2 regions of the Sinomicrobium halophytocola genome follow, and region 2 is predicted to be linked to the other one. Evidence: riboswitches for the same ligand, from Rfam matches in the RefSeq annotation. Region 2 holds a riboswitch; the other holds the start of a gene.
The links. Region 2 has a riboswitch for S-adenosylmethionine ahead of thrA (bifunctional aspartate kinase/homoserine dehydrogenase I). Riboswitches for the same ligand answer to the same signal wherever they lie in the genome.
Positions count from the first base shown of each region.

Region 1: it holds a riboswitch for S-adenosylmethionine, as region 2 does, so the genes downstream of both, ACVBDY_RS14920 (homocysteine S-methyltransferase family protein) here and thrA (bifunctional aspartate kinase/homoserine dehydrogenase I) in region 2, are expected to answer to the same signal.

Region 1 is NZ_JBRKIT010000035.1:191,942-203,823, forward strand. It holds gene ACVBDY_RS14880 (acyl-CoA carboxylase subunit beta) at 1-1,399, opposite strand, end outside; gene accC (acetyl-CoA carboxylase biotin carboxylase subunit) at 1,424-2,866, opposite strand; gene ACVBDY_RS14890 (acyl-CoA carboxylase biotin carboxyl carrier protein subunit) at 2,939-3,424, opposite strand; gene ACVBDY_RS14895 (PrsW family intramembrane metalloprotease) at 3,557-4,234, opposite strand; gene ACVBDY_RS14900 (ferredoxin-like domain-containing protein) at 4,582-6,699, shown strand; gene cobA (uroporphyrinogen-III C-methyltransferase) at 6,758-7,558, shown strand; gene ACVBDY_RS14910 (precorrin-2 dehydrogenase/sirohydrochlorin ferrochelatase family protein) at 7,582-8,160, shown strand; gene ACVBDY_RS14915 (NAD(P)/FAD-dependent oxidoreductase) at 8,225-9,283, shown strand; SAM riboswitch class I at 9,482-9,596, shown strand; gene ACVBDY_RS14920 (homocysteine S-methyltransferase family protein) at 9,719-10,720, shown strand; gene metH (methionine synthase) at 10,921-11,882, shown strand, end outside.
Region 2 is NZ_JBRKIT010000028.1:207,652-219,533, reverse strand. It holds gene ACVBDY_RS11885 (RluA family pseudouridine synthase) at 1-600, shown strand, start outside; gene ACVBDY_RS11880 (amidohydrolase) at 675-2,300, shown strand; gene ACVBDY_RS11875 (AraC family transcriptional regulator) at 2,368-3,189, shown strand; gene ACVBDY_RS11870 (DUF2911 domain-containing protein) at 3,259-3,801, opposite strand; gene ACVBDY_RS11865 (trans-sulfuration enzyme family protein) at 3,917-5,086, opposite strand; gene ACVBDY_RS11860 (pyridoxal phosphate-dependent decarboxylase family protein) at 5,126-6,532, opposite strand; gene thrA (bifunctional aspartate kinase/homoserine dehydrogenase I) at 6,570-9,974, opposite strand; SAM riboswitch class I at 10,067-10,168, opposite strand; gene ACVBDY_RS11850 (Gfo/Idh/MocA family protein) at 10,304-11,278, opposite strand; gene ACVBDY_RS11845 (DUF1456 family protein) at 11,358-11,615, opposite strand; gene ACVBDY_RS11840 (bifunctional SulP family inorganic anion transporter/carbonic anhydrase) at 11,643-11,882, opposite strand, start outside.

The DNA of each region.
Region 1 (11,882 bases), on a different contig from region 2:
GATTGGCAAATAACCTGGAGTACTCGGCTTCCTTTTCCTTCAGTTTTGTGTCCGGATCTTCCGCGGCAAAAATCTCCTTTTTAAAAATGATCTCCGCCGCTCCTTTGGCTCCCATTACGGCAATCTCCGCACTTGGCCAGGCAAAATTAAAGTCCGCCCCGATGTGTTTGGAATTCATAACGTCATAAGCTCCCCCGTATGCTTTCCGGGTAATGATTGTAATTCTGGGTACTGTTGCTTCGCTGAAGGCATAAAGTAATTTGGCGCCGTTAGATATGATGCCATTCCATTCCTGGTCTGTTCCCGGTAAAAAACCGGGAACATCAACAAGTACCAGTAAAGGAATATTAAAACTATCGCAGAAACGCACGAAACGGGAAGCTTTTTTAGAACTGTCCACATCCAGCACTCCTGCCAGGACCATAGGCTGATTGGCCACAATACCAATACTGCGCCCTCCGAGCCTGGCAAAGCCGGTAATAATATTGGTGGCGTAATCCTTGTGTATTTCAAAAAAAGATTCGGCATCAATAATGCCCGATATCACTTCGTGCATATCATAAGGTTTATTGGTATGATCGGGGATGATGGAAAGAAGGTTTTCCCGTATTTCATCTCCGGGTTCAAAGGGCAGAGACAGTGGTTTTTCCCTGTTATTCTGAGGAAGGTAACCCAGCAGTTTTTTTATATCCTCAAGACATTCGGCATCATTTGATGAGGTAATATGAGCTACACCCGATTTGGATGCATGGGTTCCGGCACCACCCAGTTCTTCGGAAGTTACATTTTCGTTAGTTACGGTTTTTACCACATTAGGCCCTGTGACAAACATATAGCTGGTATCCTTTACCATTATGGTGAAGTCTGTGATGGCAGGAGAATAAACGGCACCACCCGCACATGGCCCCATAATGGCTGAAATTTGCGGAACTACCCCGGAAGCTTTTACGTTGCGGTAAAAAATATCCGCATATCCTCCTAAAGAGCGAACACCTTCCTGTATACGTGCTCCACCGGAATCATTCAACCCTATAATGGGAATTCCCGAGGTTACGGCCAGGTCCATCACCTTACATATTTTTTCGGCATGAGTTTCGGAAAGGGCACCCCCGAATACTGTGAAGTCCTGGGCAAAAACATACACCGGGCGGTCATTTATGGTACCGTAACCGGTAACCACACCATCCCCGTAATATTGCTGTTTTTCCATCCCGAAATCTTTGGTGCGATGTATGACCAGGGCGCCGATCTCCTCGAAGGAACCGTTGTCCAGAAGATATTCAACCCGTTCCCTTGCGGTCAGTTTCTTTTTCTGATGTTGCTTTTCTATCCGTTCCTGGCCACCACCAAGATAAGCTTTGGCCAGTTTCTCGTTCAGGTCTTTTATTTCGGAATCCATAGTGTAATTTGATTTTTGGAATGATTATGTCCTGGGAATGCGTAATTTTTTCAGGTCTTCCGTATATCGTTTTACGGCGATCAAAGCGGCCATTCTGGCGTTTTCTTCCTGTTTCGATCGCAAAGCCTCCGGGGTATAGTGTTTCTGGATAAAGTGAGTGTCAAAGTTTCCCGAGCGGAATGCTTCGTGCATGCAGACGAATTTCCCGAAAGGCAGGGTAGTTTCCACCCCTTCCACAATATAGTTTTCAATGGCGAGGATCATGGTTTGTATGGCTTCTTCCCTTGTCCGGCCATAGGTTATCAATTTGGCCAGCATAGGATCGTAAAAAATGGGAACATCCATACCGGCTTCAAATCCGTTGTCTACGCGAATGTTTGCTCCCAAAGGAATTTCATAGCGTTCCAGGTGTCCCACGCTCGGGAGAAAATCGTTGAGAGGGTCTTCGGCATATACGCGGAGTTCCAGGGCGTGGCCCCGGATAGAAAGGTCTTCCTGCCGGAGCGAAAGTTCTTCTCCCCGGGCTACTTGTATTTGAAGTTCTACGAGATCCGTTCCGGTTATCCATTCCGTAACCGGGTGTTCTACCTGCAGGCGGGTATTCATTTCCAGAAAGTAAAAGTCGTGGTTTTCGTCGAGCAGGAATTCCACGGTTCCGGCACCCCTGTAATTACATGCCTTAGCAACGTTGACAGCGGCTTCTCCCATTTTCATGCGGAGCTCCGGACTAAGCACTACGGAAGGAGCTTCTTCAATGACCTTCTGATGCCTTCTTTGTATGCTGCATTCCCTTTCAAACAGGTAAATAACATTGCCGTGATTGTCGGCCATGACCTGTATTTCTATATGCCGGGGAGAAGCTATATATTTTTCAATAAAAACAGAACCATCACCGAATGCGGAGCTGGCCTCGCTAATGGCCCTTTTGATCTGAGATTCCAGTTCTTTTTCTGCCTTAACAACCCGCATACCCTTTCCGCCACCGCCTGCAGAAGCTTTTATAAGTATCGGATAGCCTATATTACCTGCTATCTGTCTTGCTTTTTCCGTGTCCGTAAGGGCGTGATCTGTTCCGGGAACCATGGGAATATCGTAAGCACTTACGGCTTCTTTGGCAGCTAGTTTACTTCCCATGATGCGAATGGCAGATGATGGCGGACCTATAAAAATAATATTGTTTTCTTCGGCTTTTTCGGCGAACCGGGCATTTTCACTCAGGAAACCGTATCCCGGATGTATGGCGTCCGCCCCGGTCTGCAGTGCTGCACGGATAATGTTATCTATGGAGAGGTATGACTTTTCCGGAGAGGCTTCTCCGATATAAACCGCTTCATCTGCATATTTCACATGTGGAGCGTTCCGGTCGGCTTCCGAATATACGGCAACGGTGGATATACCCATTTTTTGGATGGTTCGCATAACACGGAGAGCAATTTCTCCGCGATTGGCTATCAATATTTTTTTCACTCTCTAAGGTTTTGATGGTATATATTGTTGATACTTTAAGTGTCTTCCAAGGTGAATTTTACTGTAAAACAATTATTCGTATTCAAGTAATAGCTGTCCTTTGTCTACCGAGGTTCCTTTTTGTATGACAATGGATTTGATAATGCCATCGCGGGGGGAGAGAATAACGTTTTCCATTTTCATGGCTTCCAGGACGACCAGTATATCGTTTTCCAGGACATTCTGACCTTCCTTAACCTGAATATCCAGCACCAGGCCAGGCATGGGAGCCTTTATCTCGGATATGTGTTCAGCTTCGTTTCGGGTGAAACCCATTTCTTCGATAAGGCGATCAATGTCATCAGATATTTTAACCCGGTGGGTAATTCCGTCTATCCGTACAGTATAGGTTTTCTGTAAAAAATATGCTTCCACGATCTGTACTTTACCGGATTTGTAGTTTTTCAGGATATGAAATGAGTCTTGCCCCGTTCCTGCCATGTCCAGGGATATGGCTTCGTGTGTATCGATTGTAAAGGCGAAAGTATCATTAACGTTTACATTATAGGTTTTGTCCATAGACGACCGGATGTTAGATGTTTTTTATTGCTTATCAGCGAAAGAGAACAAGATATACATATTTCGCAATTTTTGTCATTCCGCACTTGGATTTTTAAAACGTATAGGCATAAAGATAGGAATTCTTTCGCGTTACACCTTGAACTGAGAATTGTCCTGATGTTTTTTTATGACTTTTCTGGATAGAAATAGCCCGATGGCCAGAGAAACAAAAGCACCGGTCCAGGTTCCCGGTATGAAGTTTATAAACAGGAAAAAATCATAAGCCCCATGAAAGAGTACTGCGAGAAATAGTCCACAGAGATTGAGCATTTGACGGTTACGTGAAAATTTGGCCTTCCCCATAAAATATCCCATAAGTATACCAAAGGTAGCGTGTGCCGGAACAGCTGTAAATGCCCTGACCAAAGCCACCTGGTACCCGCCGTCGAATACGTAGATAAGATTTTCGGTCGCTGCAAAACCCATAGATACCATTACCGAATATACAATGCCGTCGAAAGGCTCGTTAAAGGCCTTTTTCGGTTGGGCAAAATATCGTACTATGATATATTTACTGAATTCTTCCGTGAGCCCCACCACCAGAAAAGCCCTTATAAATTCCTGGAAAATATTATTGCTGTAATGGAGCGGAACAACCCGTTGATATACTGTTGAGATAAGCATGGTGATTATTACACTAACTATCGCACCCAAAACAAAGCTGAAAAATAACAGCCGCAAAGGCTCTTTTTCATATCTGTCTTTGATGTAAATATAAAGGAGTATCGCTACAACGGGGGCCAGGGCCGAGACAATTAGATAATTCATAAGGGAAAAATACATAAAATATGCAAATACCTGGAAATTTCAGGAATGTATTTTAACATTTTTTAAGCGCTAAGTAAGCATCGGAAACACTCCGATGCTTTTAAGGCCATCTGATACCTTGTGTCCCGATAACTCGGGGTGTTATGAGGTAATTAACTGAGGTAATTCTCGTTAGGGAGAGATCTTTTTATGTGGTACAAGTGTCCGTAAAGGGCGTTTTTATGCTATTTAACTATTTTAAAAGGACGCGTGACAAAAAAATCCGTTAATTCTATAGTTTATAAAGAATTATCTCTTACATTTGCATTATAAACCTATAAATCTATCGACTAAATAGACTAATAGCAATGCAGAGTTTTAGAACAGAAATAGAGAACCCCGTAGTAGAGAAAGATATTATTGACCTGGAGCGAAAGATCCGTTTGTTCCGTGAAGGCAAGGTAGATGAGGAGCGTTTCCGGAGTCTGCGTCTGGCCAGGGGAATATATGGTCAGCGACAGGCGGGAGTGCAGATGATTCGTATAAAGTTGCCTTACGGAAAGGTAACGGGCGAGCAGTTGCATCGTATAGCCGATGTTTCGGATGAATATTCTACCGGTCGTCTTCATATTACGACCAGACAGGATATCCAGATACATTACGTAAGTCTGGACAGAACACCCGAACTGTGGGCGCAACTGGAAAAGGACGATGTGACGATCCGCGAAGCCTGTGGCAATACGGTACGAAATATTACCGCCAGCGAAACTGCCGGGATTGATGTAAATGAACCTTTTGACGTTACTCCCCACGCACATGCAGCTTTTAAATATATGTTGCGAAACCCTATCGGGCAAGAGATGGGACGTAAGTTTAAAATATCTTTTTCCTCTTCCGATGCGGATACCGCATTGAGTTATATGCACGATCTTGGTTTTATACCGAAAATAAAAGATGGCAAAAGAGGATTTAAGGTATTGCTTGGAGGTGGACTTGGTTCTCAGCCGAGACATGCGGATGTTATTTATGAATTTCTCGATGAAGATCGTATCATACCGCTTATAGAAGGTGTGGTGCGTATTTTTGACCGTTACGGGGAAAGGGCCAAACGAATGAAAGCACGGATGAAGTTTTTACTGAAGGATATGGGAGTGGAGGAATTCACCCGTCTGGTACAGGAAGAACAAAAAGCCCTGCCTTTTCAAACCTACGCCATCGATACCGAAGGTTTTGATGCACATGCTATTGTGTTGAAAAATCTGGAAGATAGAGAAGTGCCAAAAGTAGAAATCGAAGATGAAAAGGCCTATAAGCAATGGAAAAGTACAAATATCATTCCTCAGAAACAGGACGGCTTTGTTTCCATTGGTATCAAAGTGCTCCTGGGAGACTTTTATACGGACAAGGCAAGGCAGCTGGCCGATCTCATAAAGAATTATGCAGGTAACGAGTTGCGTTTGTCACTCCGGCAGAATATCCTGCTTCCTTATGTTCGTGAAGATCTGTTGCCTTTCTTTTATACGGAACTTAAGAAGCTAGGGTTTACCGATGCGGGATATAACAGTACGGCAGATATTACCGCCTGTCCCGGTACCGATACCTGTAACCTGGGTATTGCTAACAGTACCGGAATAGCCGAGGTACTGGAAGGTGTATTACGGGATGAATACCCGGAATACCTGAACAATACCGACATGGCTATCAAGATAAGCGGATGTATGAATGCCTGTGGCCAGCACATGATGGCACACATTGGTTTCCAGGGAATGTCCATACGTTCCGGAAAGCTGGTAGCCCCGGCATTGCAGGTATTACTTGGAGGGGGCGTACTCGGGGATGGTAACGGAAGGTTCTCCGATAAGGTGATAAAAATACCCAGCAAACGTGGTCCCGAAGCTCTCCGGACTATTCTGGATGACTATAAAGTCAATGCAACGACCGGAGAAAGTTTTCTGGGTTATTACGACAGGCAGGGTAAAACCTATTTTTACGATATACTGAAACCGCTTTCGGATACGGATAACCTTACGGAAGATGACTTTAAAGACTGGGGCCATGCCGATACCTACAAACAGGAAGTAGGGGTAGGAGAATGTGCCGGTGTGGTGATAGACCTTGTGGCGACCTTGTTATTCGAAAGTGATGAGAAGATAGACAGTGCAAAGGAATCCCTGAAAGAGGAGCAATGGGCAGATGGTATTTATCATTCCTATGCTGCCCTGATAAATACGGCAAAAGCACTGTTGTTGTCTGAGAATAAAAAGACCAATACCCACGCAGGTATAATCAGCCAGTTCCAGGAAGTATTTGTGGATGAAGGAAAGATAAAAGTTGAGACTTCGGCAGGAAATACATTTGCCGACCTGGTATACCAGATCAACAAAAATGAACCGTCCGAAGATTTCGCTAAGAAATACCTGGAAGATTCCCGTACATTCCTTGACCAGATAAGGATATACAGGGACCAGGAACTGGTGGCAAGTTAAAAGAATTAAGAATGATTTTCCGAAGTTCTGACATTCGGAACTCAACTGTGATTAGTACGTGAAGAAACCGAAATTAATATTAGTAGGGGCCGGCCCCGGCGATGCGGATCTCATTACCCTCAAAGGTATCAAGGCTCTGCAATCGGCAGATGTGGTGTTGTATGATGCCCTTATCAACAGGGATATTCTGGAACATGCCGTCAATGCAAAGAAAATTTTTGTAGGGAAACGCAAAGGGTACCATGTACATTCGCAGGATGAAATAAACAAACTGATCGTACAACATGCTTTCGCATCGGGTACCGTAGTCCGATTAAAAGGGGGAGACCCTTTTATTTTTGGCCGTGGCACCGAAGAGATCGATTATGCCGAAAGTTTCGGTGTGGAAGCTGAGGTAGTCCCTGGAATTACCTCTTCTGTGGCCGTACCGGCATACCAGGGGATTTCCCTCACCAAAAGACATGTTGCCGAAAGTTTCTGGGTAGTCACCGGAACAACATCGGAAGGAAAGCTGTCCGAAGATATTCGCCTTGCAGCCCAATCGTCGGCAACAGTAGTCATTCTGATGGGAATGAGTAAAATCGATGTTATTATGGGACTGTTTCGTGAGAGTGGTAAAGGAGACATCCCCGTAGCGGTTATTCAGAACGGTACGACCCTTAACGAGCATTTCGGATGCGGTACGGTAAATACCATAGGCGATGTTGTACGTGATAAAAAACTCAGTTCCCCGGCTATTATCGTAATAGGCGAAGTAGTAAGGGAAAGCGTGAAATTAAAAGGATTGTACGAAGAAGTAAATACCGTGATCCCGGAGAAGTATGACGCTCTTCAGAAAGCGCAACTGTTTAAAAGATAACACACCCTTCGGGGATCATGATTATGGAAAAGAACGAACTGTACCCTGTATTTCTCAAAGTTAACGAACTCAATGTGCTGCTTGTAGGAGCAGGTAACGTAGGGTATGAAAAACTGTCTTTTTTACTGAAATCCAGTCCCAATGCCAAAGTTATTGTGGTTGCACCGGATTTTAGTGATGAAGTGAGAACACTGGCAGAAAAACACCATATTCCCTTGTTGCACAGACCGTATTCTACCAATGTGTTGCATAAAAAACATATGGTGATTGCGGCGACAAACGATCCGGAAGTAAACAAACAGATATGCGATGATGCCCGTGCGAGGAATATACTCGTAAACGTAGCCGACACCCCCGAACTATGCGATTTTTACCTGGGAGGAATAGTTACCAAGGGCAATGTGAAAATAGCCATATCCACCAATGGCAAATCACCTACCATGGCCAAAAGGCTCCGGCAGCTTTTTGAGGAGATCATACCGGAAGATATTAACGAACTGGTAGAAAACCTCAACCGGTATCGGGGTACGTTAAAGGAGAATTTTGAAGAGAAAGTGGAAAAACTGAACCATATCACAAGATCGTTTATCAGTAAAGCCTGATGAACGGGTACCCGAAAAAGAAAAATTAACACTACGTATATATAAATAACAGAAACAGAAGAAGATGATAAAGACGGATATTTTAATAATCGGTGCCGGGCCTACCGGTCTGTTTACGGTCTTTGAAGCCGGGTTGTTAAAGTTAAAAACGCATTTGATAGATGCCTTGCCACAGCCAGGAGGACAATGTTCCGAACTTTACCCTAAAAAACCAATATACGATATTCCCGGTTTTCCAGAAATAAAAGCGGGTGACCTGGTTGATAATCTTATGGAACAGATAAAACCTTTCAGTCCTGGTTTTACCCTGGGAGAAAGAGCGGAAACCATAGAAAAACTTGAAGACGGGAGTTTTATCGTAACTACCAATAAAGGTACGCAACACCATGCACCGATAATTGCCATCGCAGGAGGATTGGGGTCTTTTGAACCCAAAAAACCGCTGATAGATAATATTGCCGACTATGAAGACAATGGTGTCGCTTATATGATAAAAGATCCGGAAGTATACCGGGACAAAAAAGTGGTTATTGCCGGAGGAGGAGATTCTGCATTGGACTGGTCCATTTTCCTGGCCGATGTAGCATCCGAAGTTACTCTGGTACACCGTAGAAATGAGTTCCGCGGAGCCCTGGATTCCGTAGAAAAAGTCGGAGAACTGGCAAAACTGGGGAAAATCAACCTGGTAACCCGTGCCGAAGTTGTAGGGTTACTCGGAGAAGGCCACCTGAATTCCGTTGTTATCAATCATGCGGACGAAGGAGAGTTTATCCGCGATGCGGATTATTTTATCCCTCTTTTCGGATTGTCACCGAAATTAGGCCCTATAGCCGACTGGGGACTGGAAATAGAGAAGAATGCCATCAAAGTGGATAATTCCTATGACTATTCCACTAATATCCCGGGCATTTACGCCATTGGAGATGTGAATACCTATAAAGGAAAATTAAAACTCATCCTTTCCGGTTTTCACGAAGCCGCAATTATGTGCCAGAGTGCCTATCAAAGGATATTCCCGGATAAACGTTACGTGATGAAATATACCACCGTAGGTGGAATACAAGGTTTTGACGGCACGAAAAAAGAAGCCAAAAAAGAAGTCATCAAGGCCATCGAAGTATAATACCGATTGCCAATTGCAATTGCAGAGATATAAGGCAGTGTATCGCCCATAGGATTTCTATTCTGTGAATACAAGGATATAGTGAAAAACAGCCCTGTCCCGGAACCAATTCGCACAGGGCTGTTATAGCAATAAAAAAACAGCAATTAGTTTGCAAAAGAAAAAGGGATTACATTTCTTTGCATTCTGAATTTATCGAAGTTATCAAGAAAGGCAGAGGGAATAGACCCGGTGAAGCCTTAGCAACCCTCCGTGCCTGAAGCGGAGAAGGTGCTAAATTCTACCCCTGTGGTGACATAGGGACAGATGACGCAAATACTTCCCGTATTTCTCCCTGTTTTCTGATAACATTTTACAAACAAATCAACGGTTTTTGTCCCGGATATGATATAAATAATCCTGTTATCCGGTACATAAGGCAAAACGATCGATCTTATGAGTGCTATAAAAGCAGAACTTCAAAAAAGGATACTGGTACTGGATGGGGCCATGGGTACCATGCTCCAAAGATACCAATTTACGGAAGAAGACTTTCGCGGGGAGCGTTTTAAAGATTACGCCCACCCGTTGAAAGGGAACAACGATCTGCTTTCGCTCACTCAGCCCAAAGCCATTGCAGAGATACATGCCAAGTATTTTGAAGCCGGGGCGGATATTGTGGAGACCAATACCTTTTCGGGCACTACCATTGCCATGGCAGATTACTATATGGAAGATCTCGTTTACGAGTTGAACTACGAATCGGCCAGGATAGCCAGGGAAATAGCAGACAAATTCACTGCTAAAAACCCGGAAAAACCGAGATTTGTAGCCGGGGCTGTTGGCCCGACAAACAGGACCGCAAGCATGTCGCCCGATGTAAATGATCCCGGATACAGGGCCATTACCTTCGATGAACTTCGAATAGCTTATAAACAGCAGGTGGAAGCACTGGTAGATGGTGGGGTAGATATACTGTTGGTTGAAACAATTTTCGATACGTTAAATGCCAAAGCTGCACTGTTCGCTATTGAGGAAATGAAGGAAGAACGAGGGCTGGACACCCCCGTAATGGTCAGCGGAACGATCACGGATGCTTCCGGAAGAACACTGTCCGGTCAAACCGTGGAGGCCTTCCTGATATCCATATCACATATCCCGCTATTAAGTGTGGGGTTTAATTGTGCCTTAGGGGCCGATCAGCTTAAACCTTATCTGAAACGGCTCGGACTAAATACAGATCTTAATATTTCGGCTCATCCCAATGCGGGCTTACCCAATGCCTTCGGGGAATATGACCAGACACCGGAAGAGATGCAGGAACTGATCAGGGAATACCTGGATGATAACCTCGTAAACATTATCGGGGGATGCTGCGGGACTACGCCGGATCATATAAAGCTTATAGCAGAGATCGCAGCCCGGTATAAACCCAGAAAACTGGAAGCTTTGGCTTAAGCCCTGACGGGAATATAATTAGGATGTAGTGATAACTCCGTGGCTAATAACGGTCCCGGTATGGAAAACCAGAGATAGGCTGCCATCAGACAGTCTGACAAAATAACGACGATTAAAACACCAGAGGATTCGTGGGAAAAGGAAATACAGACGAGAAACAATATGACGATCCGCCATCGGAGGGAAGGGAAAAACAGAAAATCCGGCCGCTAAAGCTGTCGGGGCTCGAGCCTTTGATCGTGACCCCCGAGAGCAACTTTATCAATATCGGGGAACGTACCAACGTAACCGGTTCCCGGAAGTTCCTGCGCCTGATAAAAGAAGAAAAATATCAGGAAGCACTGGACGTGGCCAGGGCACAGGTAGAAGGAGGTGCACAGATCATTGACGTGAACATGGATGAGGGTATGATAGATGGTGTTCAGACCATGACCACGTTCCTGAACCTTATTGCATCCGAACCCGATATAGCCCGTGTTCCTGTTGTCATTGACAGTTCCAAGTGGGAGATCATAGAAGCGGGGCTTAAGGTAGTTCAGGGAAAGTGTATCGTTAATTCCATCAGCTTAAAAGAAGGAAAAGAAACCTTTGTAAAACATGCCAGGACCATCAGAAGATACGGTGCGGCAGTTATTGTCATGGCTTTTGACGAAGCAGGGCAGGCAGATACCTACGAAAGAAGGATAGAGATTTGCAAACGATCCTATGACATCCTGGTGAACGAAGTGAAGTTTGCCCCGGAAGACATTATTTTCGATCCGAATATTTTCCCGGTAGGTACGGGGATGGAAGAACACCGTAAAAACGCGGTAGATTTTTTCAGGGCAACCAAATGGATAAGGGAAAATCTGCCTTACGCCAATGTCAGCGGAGGAGTGAGTAACGTATCCTTTTCGTTTCGCGGGAACAATGTCGTACGTGAAGCGATGAATGCCGCATTCCTTTACCACGCGGTACAACACGGCATGAATATGGGGATCGTAAACCCGGAAATGCTCGAGGTTTATGACGAAATTCCCAAAGAACTGCTCATCCGAATAGAAGATGTGCTGCTCGACCGAAGAGACGACGCCACCGAACGTCTGCTCGATTACGCGGAGCAGGTAAAGGACAATGGGAAAACTTCGGAGAAAAAGCTACAGGAATGGCGCTCCGAAGGTTT
Region 2 (11,882 bases):
CGTCCCGGACTGGTTCACCGCATAGATAAAGATACCAGCGGACTCCTCGTTATTGCCAAAACGGAACAGGCCATGACACACCTGGCAAGACAGTTTTTCGATAAAACCAGTGAAAGAGAATATGTAGCCCTGGTGTGGGGTAATATAGAGGAAGACGAAGGCACGGTGGAAGGACATATAGGCAGGCACCCTAAAAACCGTTTGCAAATGGCGGTTTTCGAAGACGGTGCACACGGTAAAGAAGCCGTGACCCACTACAAAGTAATAGAACGGTTCGGTTATGTTACCCTGGTGTCCTGTAAACTGGAAACCGGGCGTACACACCAGATACGGGTGCATATGAAGCACATAGGACATACGCTCTTTAATGACGAACGTTACGGAGGAGAAAAAATACTCAAAGGGACCACCTTTACAAAATACAAACAGTTTGTAGATAATTGTTTTAAAACATTACCACGCCAGGCCTTACATGCCAAAACCCTGGGCTTTGAACATCCGGTCACCGGCAAGTTTATGAGTTTCAATTCTCCCCTTCCGGAAGATATGATGACGTGCATTGAGAAATGGCAGAATTATGCCCGGCATATGGAATTGTGATTTTTACAATTTTAGTATCAGAATTTGTTAGCGTTTTCCTATTTTTACATGAACCCTAAACAATTAACCACCCCATGAAAAAAACACTTTTTTCTCTGGCAGCGCTTATGCTTGTTTTTAATTCCTGTAAAAAGAAAGAACCCGTAGACATTGTAGTTACCAATGCCAATGTATATACGGTAAACAATGCTTTTGACATAGCCGGATCTTTTGCTATAAAAGACGGAAAATTTGTCGCTGTAGGCAGTGTAAAGGAAATAGGAGATAAGTATTCCGCAAGGGAGATCATAGATGCAAACGGAAAAACCGTGATTCCTGGGCTTATAGACGCCCATTGCCATTTTTACGGACTCGGACTTAATCAACAGAATGCGGACCTCAGAGGAACGGCAAGTTTTGATGAAGTAGTACAAAGGATCGTTTCTTTTCAGCATGAAAAACAACCGGAGGTAATTTTCGGACGGGGGTGGGACCAGAACAACTGGAAAATTAAGGAGTTTCCGGAAAAAGACATACTGGATTCCCTGTTCCCGGATATTCCCGTAGTACTGGAGCGTATTGACGGGCATGCCTATATTGTAAACGACAAAGTATTGCAAATGGCCGGTGTAGACGGGCAAACGGTTTCGGATAACGGAGAGATAGTAATGAAAGACGGGGAACCTACGGGGGTCTTGATTGACGGCCCTATGGCCCTTGTAGATGCCGTGCTCCCCCCGCCGAACAAGGAAACGCAGATACGGGCATTGCTGGATGCGCAGGAAATATGTTTCAGATTCGGATTGACCACGGTAAATGACGCCGGACTCACCCGGCAAACCATAGAGCTCATAGATAGCTTACAACGTATGAATGCCATGGATATGCGTGTGTATGCCATGGTGAGTAACAATAAAAATGATGTCGTTTACTTTTTGTCCAGGGGAGTTAAAAAAACCGATAAACTGCATGTAGGTTCTGTAAAGGTATATGCAGACGGTGCTTTAGGATCGAGAGGGGCAGCCCTTAAGGAACCCTATACGGACAAACCGGGACATTACGGGGCTATAGTAACTCCTGTCGCCGATATCGAAGCACTTGCTATAAAAATAGCCTCTTCGGATTTTCAGATGAATACCCATGCTATAGGAGATTCTGCCAATGTTGCCGTATTGCGTGCATATTCCAAGGCATTGAAAGGGAAAGAGAACAGGCGATGGAAAATAGAACACGCGCAGGTGATAAGCCCGGAAGATTTTGATTATTTTAAACAGGGTATCATACCTTCCGTACAACCCACACATGCCACCAGTGATATGTACTGGGCTCAGGACAGATTGGGTAAAGAACGTGTAAAGGGAGCATATGCTTATAAAACACTTCTGGACAAAGCCGGTATTATAGCACTTGGAACCGACTTTCCGGTAGAACAGGTCAATCCGTTTTACACTTTCTATGCGGCGGTGGGACGAAAGGATCTCGAAGAATATCCTGACGGAGGGTTTCAGATCGAAAATGCACTGAGCAGGAAAGAGGCCCTGAAAGGTATGACCATATGGGCGGCGTATTCCAATTTTGAAGAAGAGGAGAAGGGAAGTATAGAAATCGGTAAACTGGCCGATTTTATCATTCTGGACAAGGATATTATGCAGGTACCCCTGGAAGAAATCCCCGCAACAAAGGTGGAAGGAACTTTCATAGGAGGGAAGAAGGTGTACTAAACCATTCCTGACTTTTTTCGTGCATATCAAAAATCCGCTTATATTTGTAAGAAGCTGTATGTGATTTATGTACGACCTTCCGGATATAAGAAAACATTTCCAACCCCTTCAGCCTGCTGTGGGAGGTAAGGATTCGGGCGTTACTTATACTGAACTTTTCCCGCATTTACACCTGGGGAGTTATATTTACTGCTACTGGGAACTGAAAACTACCCGAAAACCGAAAGCCCCTTTCGCATATAAAGTGGTAGCCGATGCCTGTACAGATATATTTTTTGAGGTGGAAAATCCGGAAGAAATGTTCGTTATGGGCTTTTCCACCGATTATACCGAATTTCCACTTGACGTTAAATTTCGTTATATCGGCATCCGTTTTCTGCCCGCCGCATTTCCGTTATTATTTCGTATAGGTGGTGGTGAGCTCGCCGGACGGGTAGAAGCATTACGGTATCTTTTACCTCACCTGTTTAACGGATTGATACCCCGTATTTCCGATAATATGACTTTTTTCGAATATGCGGAAGTATTCGATTGTTATTTCAGGGAAGTAGTGGGGGTGGCAAACCTGAATATAGACCACCGTTTTTTCAATGCCCTGGATATTATAATTAAAAAGCAGGGTATACTACAGGTACAGGAAGAACTGGATACGGGGATCAGCCCGAGACAATTGCGTCGCCTGTTCGATTTTTATATTGGAAGTACACCCAAAACATTCAGTAAGGTGGTGCGTTTCCAGAATATTCTGCAAGCTAAACCTTCCATACAAAGTCTGCGTGGGAACAAGTTGTTTTTTGATGCCGGATACTATGACCAGTCCCATTTTATCAAGGAATTCAAAAGTATGTATGGGATGACGCCTTCCCTGGCCCGGAAGTTCCGGCCATAAAAAAATCCGGAAAATTTCCTTTGCTGGAAAATTCCCGGATTTTCCGGGTATAATTAAAAAAAGCTCTATCTATCTTTCGCTGATCGGAACCTTGACTCTTGTGGTATCCCATCCCAAATACATATCGGCGCCGTTATCTCCGGGTTCGAAAGTAATGGAAAAAGCTTCCAGCGATTTACTGTCCCTATCCACAGGAACCGTAGTCCTGGCTATATCGTTGGATTCTTTATAATCAAAAGCTCCCCATACATCCGTATCCTTGTTCAGGATAACCACCCATTCTTTTACTCCCGGAATGGAGAACAGGGTATATGTGCCGGCTTCAACCTCTTTATCTCCGAACATAACGTCTTTGAAAAAAGTGATCTCCGTAGCTTCATTAGCTCCTGTACGCCATACCTTGTCAAAAGGTACGAGGGTCCCGAAAACCGGTCTGTCTTTTTTCAAGGGCCTTCCGTAAACGACTTTTGCGATAGGCGGGGCTTTTCGGTCTGTGCGGTAATACGCTATATCACATGGACTTTTGTCCAGTCCGCTGAATTTTTGTGCATTGGCTTCCGGAGCAAAAATCAGTGCCACCACCAGTATCAATAAGCTGATATATTTCTTCATAACAGGAAAAATGGATTTTTAAGTTGTTATGCTCTAAATTAGCAAATCTTTTTGAATCTCGCCCCGATGATCCGGAAACTTTGGGATATTTTTATAAGTTGTAGGAAATAACCTGTTACGATGATAAAGCCTGGTCCAGGTCCGCAATAATATCCGCCACGTTTTCCAGTCCTACCGAAACCCTTACCAGTCCGTCCGTTATACTCACCTGCAAACGATCTTCTTCACTGAGTTTACTGTGTGTGGTAGATGCCGGATGTGTTACTATGGTCCGGGTATCTCCCAGGTTAGCGGACAGTGAGCACATTTTTATGGAATTCAGGAATTTCCTGCCTGCTTCCACACCGCCTTTAACCTCAAAAGCGACAATACTTCCGCCGGCTTTCATTTGTTTTTTGGCCACTTCATATTGCGGATGGGATTTGAGGAAAGGGTATTTTACCCAGTTTACCCGAGGGTGATCTTCCAGGAATTCCGCCACTTTAAGTGCGTTTTCACAGTGCCTGTCCACACGTACCGCCAGGGTTTCCAGGCTTTTGGACAGTATCCACGCGTTAAAAGGGGACAGGGATGGCCCGGTGTTACGGGAAAAGAGGTAGATCTCCCGGATAAGATCTTTTTTCCCCACCGTAACACCTCCCAGTACACGGCCTTGTCCGTCTATAAGTTTGGTAGCGGAATGGATCACCAGGTCGGCACCGAATTCTATGGGATTCTGGAGATAAGGTGTAGCGAAACAGTTATCGATAACCAGGATAAGGTTGTGTTTTTTTGCTATTTCACCCAGTAGTTCCAGGTCCAGGATATCTACTGCCGGATTCGTCGGGGTTTCCGCGAAAAGTATTTTGGTGTTCTGTTGTATGAGCGATTCTATCTTTTCAGTTTCGTCTACCCTGAAATAGGAAGTATTGATGTTCCACTTCGGTAAAAATTTGGTGAACAGGGTATGGGTAGAGCCGAATACCGACCGTGCAGCGACAATATGGTCACCGCTGTTCAGCAGGGCGGCAAAGGTAGAGAAGACGGCAGCCATCCCGGTAGCGAAGGCATAACCGCTTTCCGCTCCTTCCATTTTACATATTTTATCTACGAATTCGGATGTATTGGGGTTGGTAAACCTGCTGTAAATATTTCTTTCTTTTTCCTCTGCGAAAGAAGCTCTCATGTCTTCCGCGTCTTCGAAGACAAAACTGGAAGTAAGATATAAGGGACTGGTGTGTTCCAAAAACTCCGTTTTTTCTATTCGCGTGCGAACGGCGTCGGTTTCAAAATGGGATTTACTCATTATCTTATGTTTTATTTTTATCTGTTAGGGATGTCTTTTTTATAAAATATTTTCAGCAATACGGTCTATTTGTTCTGTAATTACGGCTACATCTTCTTTAGTAGTCATCCAGTTTACAAAAGCTGCCCGGATACCTTTTTTCCCTTGGTATACCGTTGGGGTCATAAAGACTTTCCCGGTGCGGTTGAGGGCAGTTAGGAAAGGATGGACTTTCTCCTGGTTTTCTTCCCTACTCAGTGTAAAGCATACGGTGTTAAGCCGTATTGGGGCCAGCAGTTCAAATTTAGGGTTTTGTGTTATAAAATCTCCTAAAATCCTTGTCATTTCCACGGAATTCTCTACAATGTACCTGTAGCCTTTTTTACCGTAAGCCATCAATGTAAACCAAACGGGAAGGGCCTTGAGCCTCCTGGAATTCTCCGGCAGAAAGTTGAGGTAGCTGAAATTTTCCATGGGGTCGCCCAGGTAAGGGGCATCGGAATTCTGAAAGGTCTCTGCCTGTAACAGGTTATGCTCCTTACGTACCAGGAAAAAGGCATTTTCGTAAGGTACATTCAGCCATTTATGGCAATCTACGGTAATACTGTCTGCTGCTTCCCAGTCTTTGAGCAGGTGTTTGTACGTCGGGGAACAGGCGGCAAAACCACCGAAAGCGGCATCAATATGCCACCAGAAAGTATACTTTTTCCGCAGTTTCCCGATCGCTTCGAAATCATCAAAATCTACGGTATTTACCGTTCCTGCACTAGATATCAGTATAAATGGATCACCTTGCAGAGCCCGGATCTTGTTTTCCAGGTCATCCGGGTCTATGGCTTCCCGGTTTCCCTCCAGGGTATTTACTTTCAGAATATTCCTGCTTCCCAGTCCCAGCATGGCCAGTGATTTTACGGAAGACGAATGCGGAGTAGCCGTTAGTATATGCACTTTGTTCCGGACACCGTCTTTGGCATAGTCTTTCCCCAGTTGTTTGCCATACCACTGTCTTGCCACGGCCAGGCAGGTGAAATTGGACATGGTAGCGCCGGTAACAAAACCACCGAAAAAGTCGGAGGGAAGACTAAAGAGGTCCAGTGTTAATTGTATGGTTTCTTCTTCAATGACAGCCGAAATATCGCCTTCTCCTTTGGTTACCTGGGTATTCTGGTCATACACCGTAGCCAGCCAGTCACCTGCTATGGATGCCGGGGTGGAACCCCCGGTAACAAAACCCAGGTACCTGGGGCCGGAAGAGGCGACAATGAGAGGTTCGAGCCTGGTGTTAAATTGTTCCAGAGCCTTTGCCGAGCCAAGTCCTTCTTCGCTCAATTGTGGTAGTTTACCAACCTCAAAAGTTGTGGATACCGGCCTGTGCCGCAGATTGTCCAGGTAATCCGTAGCCTGTGCTTTTACTTTGTCAAGTATGGCATCCAGCCCGGTGAGGTCCTTATGTAAATACTGGTACATGAAATCGTTGCTTTTTTGTCTATATCCTTATCCTGTATTATTCTCCACGGTCCGCAAGCCGGAGTATATCTCCGAAGACTCCCCTGGCCGTTACATTGGCCCCTGCACCTGCTCCCTGAATGACCAGTGGTCTTGTGCCGTAGGACTCGGTGTATATTTCAAATATGGAATCTGAACCTTTTACCTGGCCGAGAGCGCTTTGTTCGGGTACGGAAACGAGTTTTACTTCCAGGATACCCTTGTCCTGCTGCAAGTCGCCGGAAAGCTCCCCGATATAGCGGAGTACGTGACCGGGTTCCTGTTTTGCCTTTATCTCCGTGTAAGTATTGTCCAGTTCTCCCAGGCTGGAGAGAAAATCCGTTGCTTTTCCTTCGCGAAGGCCCGAAGTTTCGGGGATCAGGTTCTGTATCCTGATGTCTTCAAATTCGTTGTGCAGGTCCAGTTCCCTGGCCAGGATAAGGAGTTTCCTTCCCACATCGTTACCCGAAAGGTCTTCCCTGGGGTCCGGTTCGGTAAATCCTTTGTCTATGGCTTCCTGCAATACCTCGCTGAAAGGCCTGTCTTCCACTGAAAAGCTATTGAAAAGGTAACTCAATGATCCTGAGAATACGCCTTTGATCCCGGTGATATTCTCCCCGGAAAGGTGGAGTAGTTTTATGGTATCTATAAGTGGCAATCCGGCGCCTACATTAGTTTCGTAAAGGTATTGTTTCTGGTTTTTGTCCAGGGTTTCCCTTAATTCTTTATAGAAACTGTAGCTGAGTGTGTTAGCGATCTTGTTGGACGAAACTATATCAAACCCGTTATTGATGAGTTCTATATAATTTTCCACAAAATCCACACTGGCTGTGTTATCTATGGCAATGAGGTTTTCCAGGTGATGTGTTTTGGCGTATTTAATAACGGCATCAGCACCAGAGGATTGGTCACTGTTGCCAATAACTTCTTTCCAGTTGTCTCTTATGCCGTTTTTGTCCAGGAGCACCTTTTTGGAGTTGGACACGGCAAAAATATTCAGACGTATATTCTTGCGCTTTTCGATACTGTCGGCTGACGAAAGTATTTGTTCGATAAGTGTTCCTCCTACCAGTCCGTGACCGAAAATGGCGATATTGATCTTTTTGGAGATACCGAATATTTCCCCGTGTATGACATTCAGGGCCTTATGCAGACCGGATTTTTTTACGACCAGGCTGACGTTCTTCCCGGTTACGGTGTTGTTAAACAGCAGGGGGACAACCTGGTTTCTTATCAAGGCATTGTATGGCTTGTGAAACGTGCTGAGGTCCTGCCCGACAATGGAAATAACCGATACATCATCTACCGCGGATATCTTGTTGACGTCTTTGGAGTAGAAGTCTTTTTCAAATTCTTTTTCCAGTTCCACGATAGCCTTGGTAGCGTTTTCCGCATCTACTACGAGCCCGATCCCCCTTTCAGAAGATCCCTGTGAAATAATGCTCACACTGATATTGCTGTCACCAAGCGCCCGGAAGATGCGCGCATCTACTCCTGCTTTTCCGAGAAGCCCTCGTCCTTCCAGGTTAAGCAAGGCCACATTTTCCAGTACGGATAACGATTTAATACCTTCTTTATTGGGTTCGGAAGTAATGAGCGTACCTTTGTTATCGTTGTTAAAGGTATTGAGTATCCGCAGCGGGATGTTCTTTTCAATAAGCGGGATAATGGTTTTGGCGTGGAGGATGGTGGCGCCGAAATTGGCCATTTCATTCGCTTCGTTATAGGACAGTTGTTCTATACGCTGTGCATCGGGTACCAGTTCCGGATTGGCGGTGAATATACCGTCTACATGTGTATAGCTTTGCAGTTCTTCCGCGTCCAGGAAGTTAGCTATAAGGGAAGCTGTATAGTTGCTGCCGTTCCTGCCCAAGGTCGTGGTCTCATTTCTGGCGTTGGAGCCGATAAACCCGGTGACGATGTTTACCGTATCGTGATTGTGTTCTTCGAAATGCGCGAGGACATTCTCCTTGGAAAGTTTTTCCAGGGGCTGGGCATTTCCGAATTTCTCATCCGTTTTGATGAGTTTTCGGGTATCGGTAAACAGGGCGTTAATGCCTTTGTGTTTTAGTACTTCCGTAATGAGCTTAGCTGAAATAACTTCTCCTTTGGAGAGTATCTGATCTTTTATTTTGGAGCTGTAATCTCCCAGCAGGCCTACGCCTTCAAACAATTTTTCAAGCTTGGTGAATTCCTCGGAAAAATCCACATAGTCAAAATCAGCTTGTTGATAGGCTTTGAAGGTTTCTAATTGTGGAATGTAATCCTCTCCTTTTCCAGCTTTTTCTAGTATTTCTTCCAGTTCATTAGTGGCATTACCCCGTGCGGAGACTACCACGGTTATCCTTTCTCCCTGTTCTATTTTGTCTTCGATAATGCGCAGCGCATTAGTAATGCCTTCTCCGTTAGCCAGCGATTTACCGCCAAACTTCAATACTTTCATCCTGTTGTTTTTTCCTTTTTGAAATATTCCTCCTATGAGTTTTTCCAGTTGTTCGAATTCTATTAAAAAAGCGTCATGCCCGTGCACGGAATGTATCTCGCCGTAGGTAACCCTGTCGTGGGCCTGTGCCAGTTGTTTGTGCGTCTCCCGGTTTTCTTCGGCTGTGAAGAAGAGATCGGAATCCACTCCTATGATGTGAATGTTGGCATTTATAGATTCCAGCACATTGAAATGCTCTTTGTGCCCCCTGGTCACATCTATGGTTTTTAACAGTTGGTTCATCAGCCTGTATGCGGCAACCTGAAAGCGTTCCTGTAATTTATTGCCGTGATGCAATAGCCAGCTTTCTACATTAAAAACCTTAAGTTCCTGGTTAGTGGTCCGGTTGAAACGGGTCTTGAAAGACTCCGGTGTACGGTAACATAACATGGCATGCATACGTGCATCGTGTACGGGTTGACGGGAATTTACCAGGAATTGCTCCTGTACCTGGCAGTTGGCAATAAGCCAGTCCGTTGATTTCCAGTCTGAAGCAATAGGAATGAGATGTTCGGTAATATCAGGATTCAATACAGCCATTTCCCAGGCAATACCACCTCCCATAGACCCCCCTATCAGGGCAAAAAGTTTTTCGATACCCAGTTTTTCCAGACTTGTAAGGAATATCCTCGCTATGTCACGGGCTACGAAATCCTTGTAATTGTCTATGACAAATCCGTCATAACCATTACCGGGGACATTGAAGGCAAGAATGGTATAAATGGAAGTATCTATGCCTTTGCCTTCGCCAATAAGGTCTCTCCACCAACCTGTCTCCCCGGCAACATCAGAATTTCCGGTAAGCGCATGGTTGACCAGTATTACCGGGGCTTCTCCCAGTGTTCTTCCGAAAACCTGGTAAGACAGCGGGATACGTGGCATTTTCACACCGATCCCGGTGATAAAACCTGTAATTTCAAGCTTATTTAAATTGCTTTTCAATGTAACCGTTTTTTTATTTGTATGCTATATGTTACCAGAAAAGCTATTACGGAAAGTAATTACCCTGTAAATCGTGTTTAATGTAAAACACGGGGTTATCTTTCCCCATTCGGGGTAGAACGTAGCACCTTCTCCATGAGGGAGGGTTGCTAAGGCTTCAACGGGTCTATTCCCTCAGCCTTTCTTGATAACATATGAATTATTTTTCTGAACTTTTATTTCTACGCGCCATTACGGAGCATTGAAACGAAGGGCAAAGTAATGGAATAATAATGAAACAGGCAATACTTTTATATCAATTTTTATATTTCGGAACAAAAGAAACCAGATTAAATGGTACCGAGTATTTTATCCATGATCCATGCCGTATGTACTGCCGTCGGCCCTGTAGAAGGGTGTACGGCTTGTCCTTCCAGGTGTTTCTTTATATTTTTTACGTGATATAACTGTATGTTTTCCGGGTGGTTGATAAAAAGTTCCTGCGTGCCTTTATCGTTACTCAGGACAACAGGAGCCTCATCAAAGACCGAAAATGTTACTTTCCCTTTACTGCCAAGTATTTCCACCTTGTCCTCACGGGTATGACAGCCGAAATTCCAGCTTCCGGAGCCGGTAATGCCGTTTTTGTGCAGCCAGCATGCTGTCATGGCATCCTTTGCAGCGTAAAGTCCCTGTTGGTTAAGACTTATACCGTGTACGTCTTTGATATCGCCGAGGATAAAGGTAAACAGGTCCAGGCCGTGGCTCGCCAGGTCGTCGAAATAACCTCCGGGAGCTATTTGTACATCGGTACGCCAGTTGTACGCGCCGGAAAGATCCTGCTCGTTCGGTGGTTTGCTGAGGTGCCAGTTTATATGTCTTATATCGCCTGCCTCACCATTATCCAGCCATGTTTTTATTTGGAGGAAACGGGGCAGAGAGCGCCGGTAATAGGCTACAAACAAAGGTATCCCTGCTTTTTCAAAGGCTTCCTGAATGGCCAGACAGTCCTGGTAGGAAGGGGCAAGGGGCTTTTCTATGCAACAGGGTTTGCCTGCCGCGGCTACCCGGAGCCCGTAGTATTTATGTGTATCGGGGGGCGTAGCGATGTAAATGGCATCAATTTCATTATCATTGATAAGTTCGTCCGCATCTGTGTAATATTTTTTCACATGATGGCGTTGAGCATAATCACGGACCTTGTCCGCATTGCGCCGCATTACGGCGGCCAGTTCGAACCCTTCGGTCTTGCTATAAGCAGGCCCGCTCTTTTTTTCGGTGACATTGCCGCATCCAATGATGCCCCAGCGAAGGAATTTATGCATTATTTCTTTTTATTTTCTATAAATTTTAGTCACTGATTCACGGATAGCAGGATTAGTTCTCTAACGGTATCCTTAAGCCTTATCCTTTTTGTCCTGTCTCTTTCTTATTTTCCTTTTCTTCAGCCGGCCCTCTCATGTGTATGATCAGTCCGTTGAGGAAATTTCGCAGAAACTGATCGCCACACTCCATGTATTTGGGATGGTCTTCTCTGCGGAAAAGAGCCCCCAGTTCGGATTTGGATACGTTGAAACCAACCAGTTTCATGATTTCCACGATGTCATCATTGGTTAACTTCAGCGCTACCCGCAATTTCTTTAAAATGTCGTTATTGGTCATGAGTTGTTGTTAAATATTTAAAAAGTATTATTTTCCTGTCGCAGTCTCTATGGTGAACAATTCGGAAAACGCTATCGAGGCCGTTTTGCGATCAAAGAATGCCGAAGCAATACCCAGGCTTCCGGCTTCCACCTGTTCCCTGATAAAAGGGTTTTCACGCATTATTTTTTCTTTGGAAAATTCGAGATTAAACCGGGTAATGGCATCCGCTATATCTTCAGGGTCCTTGTTTTTTAGATCTTCTTCACTGAATTTTTTTGAGATCAA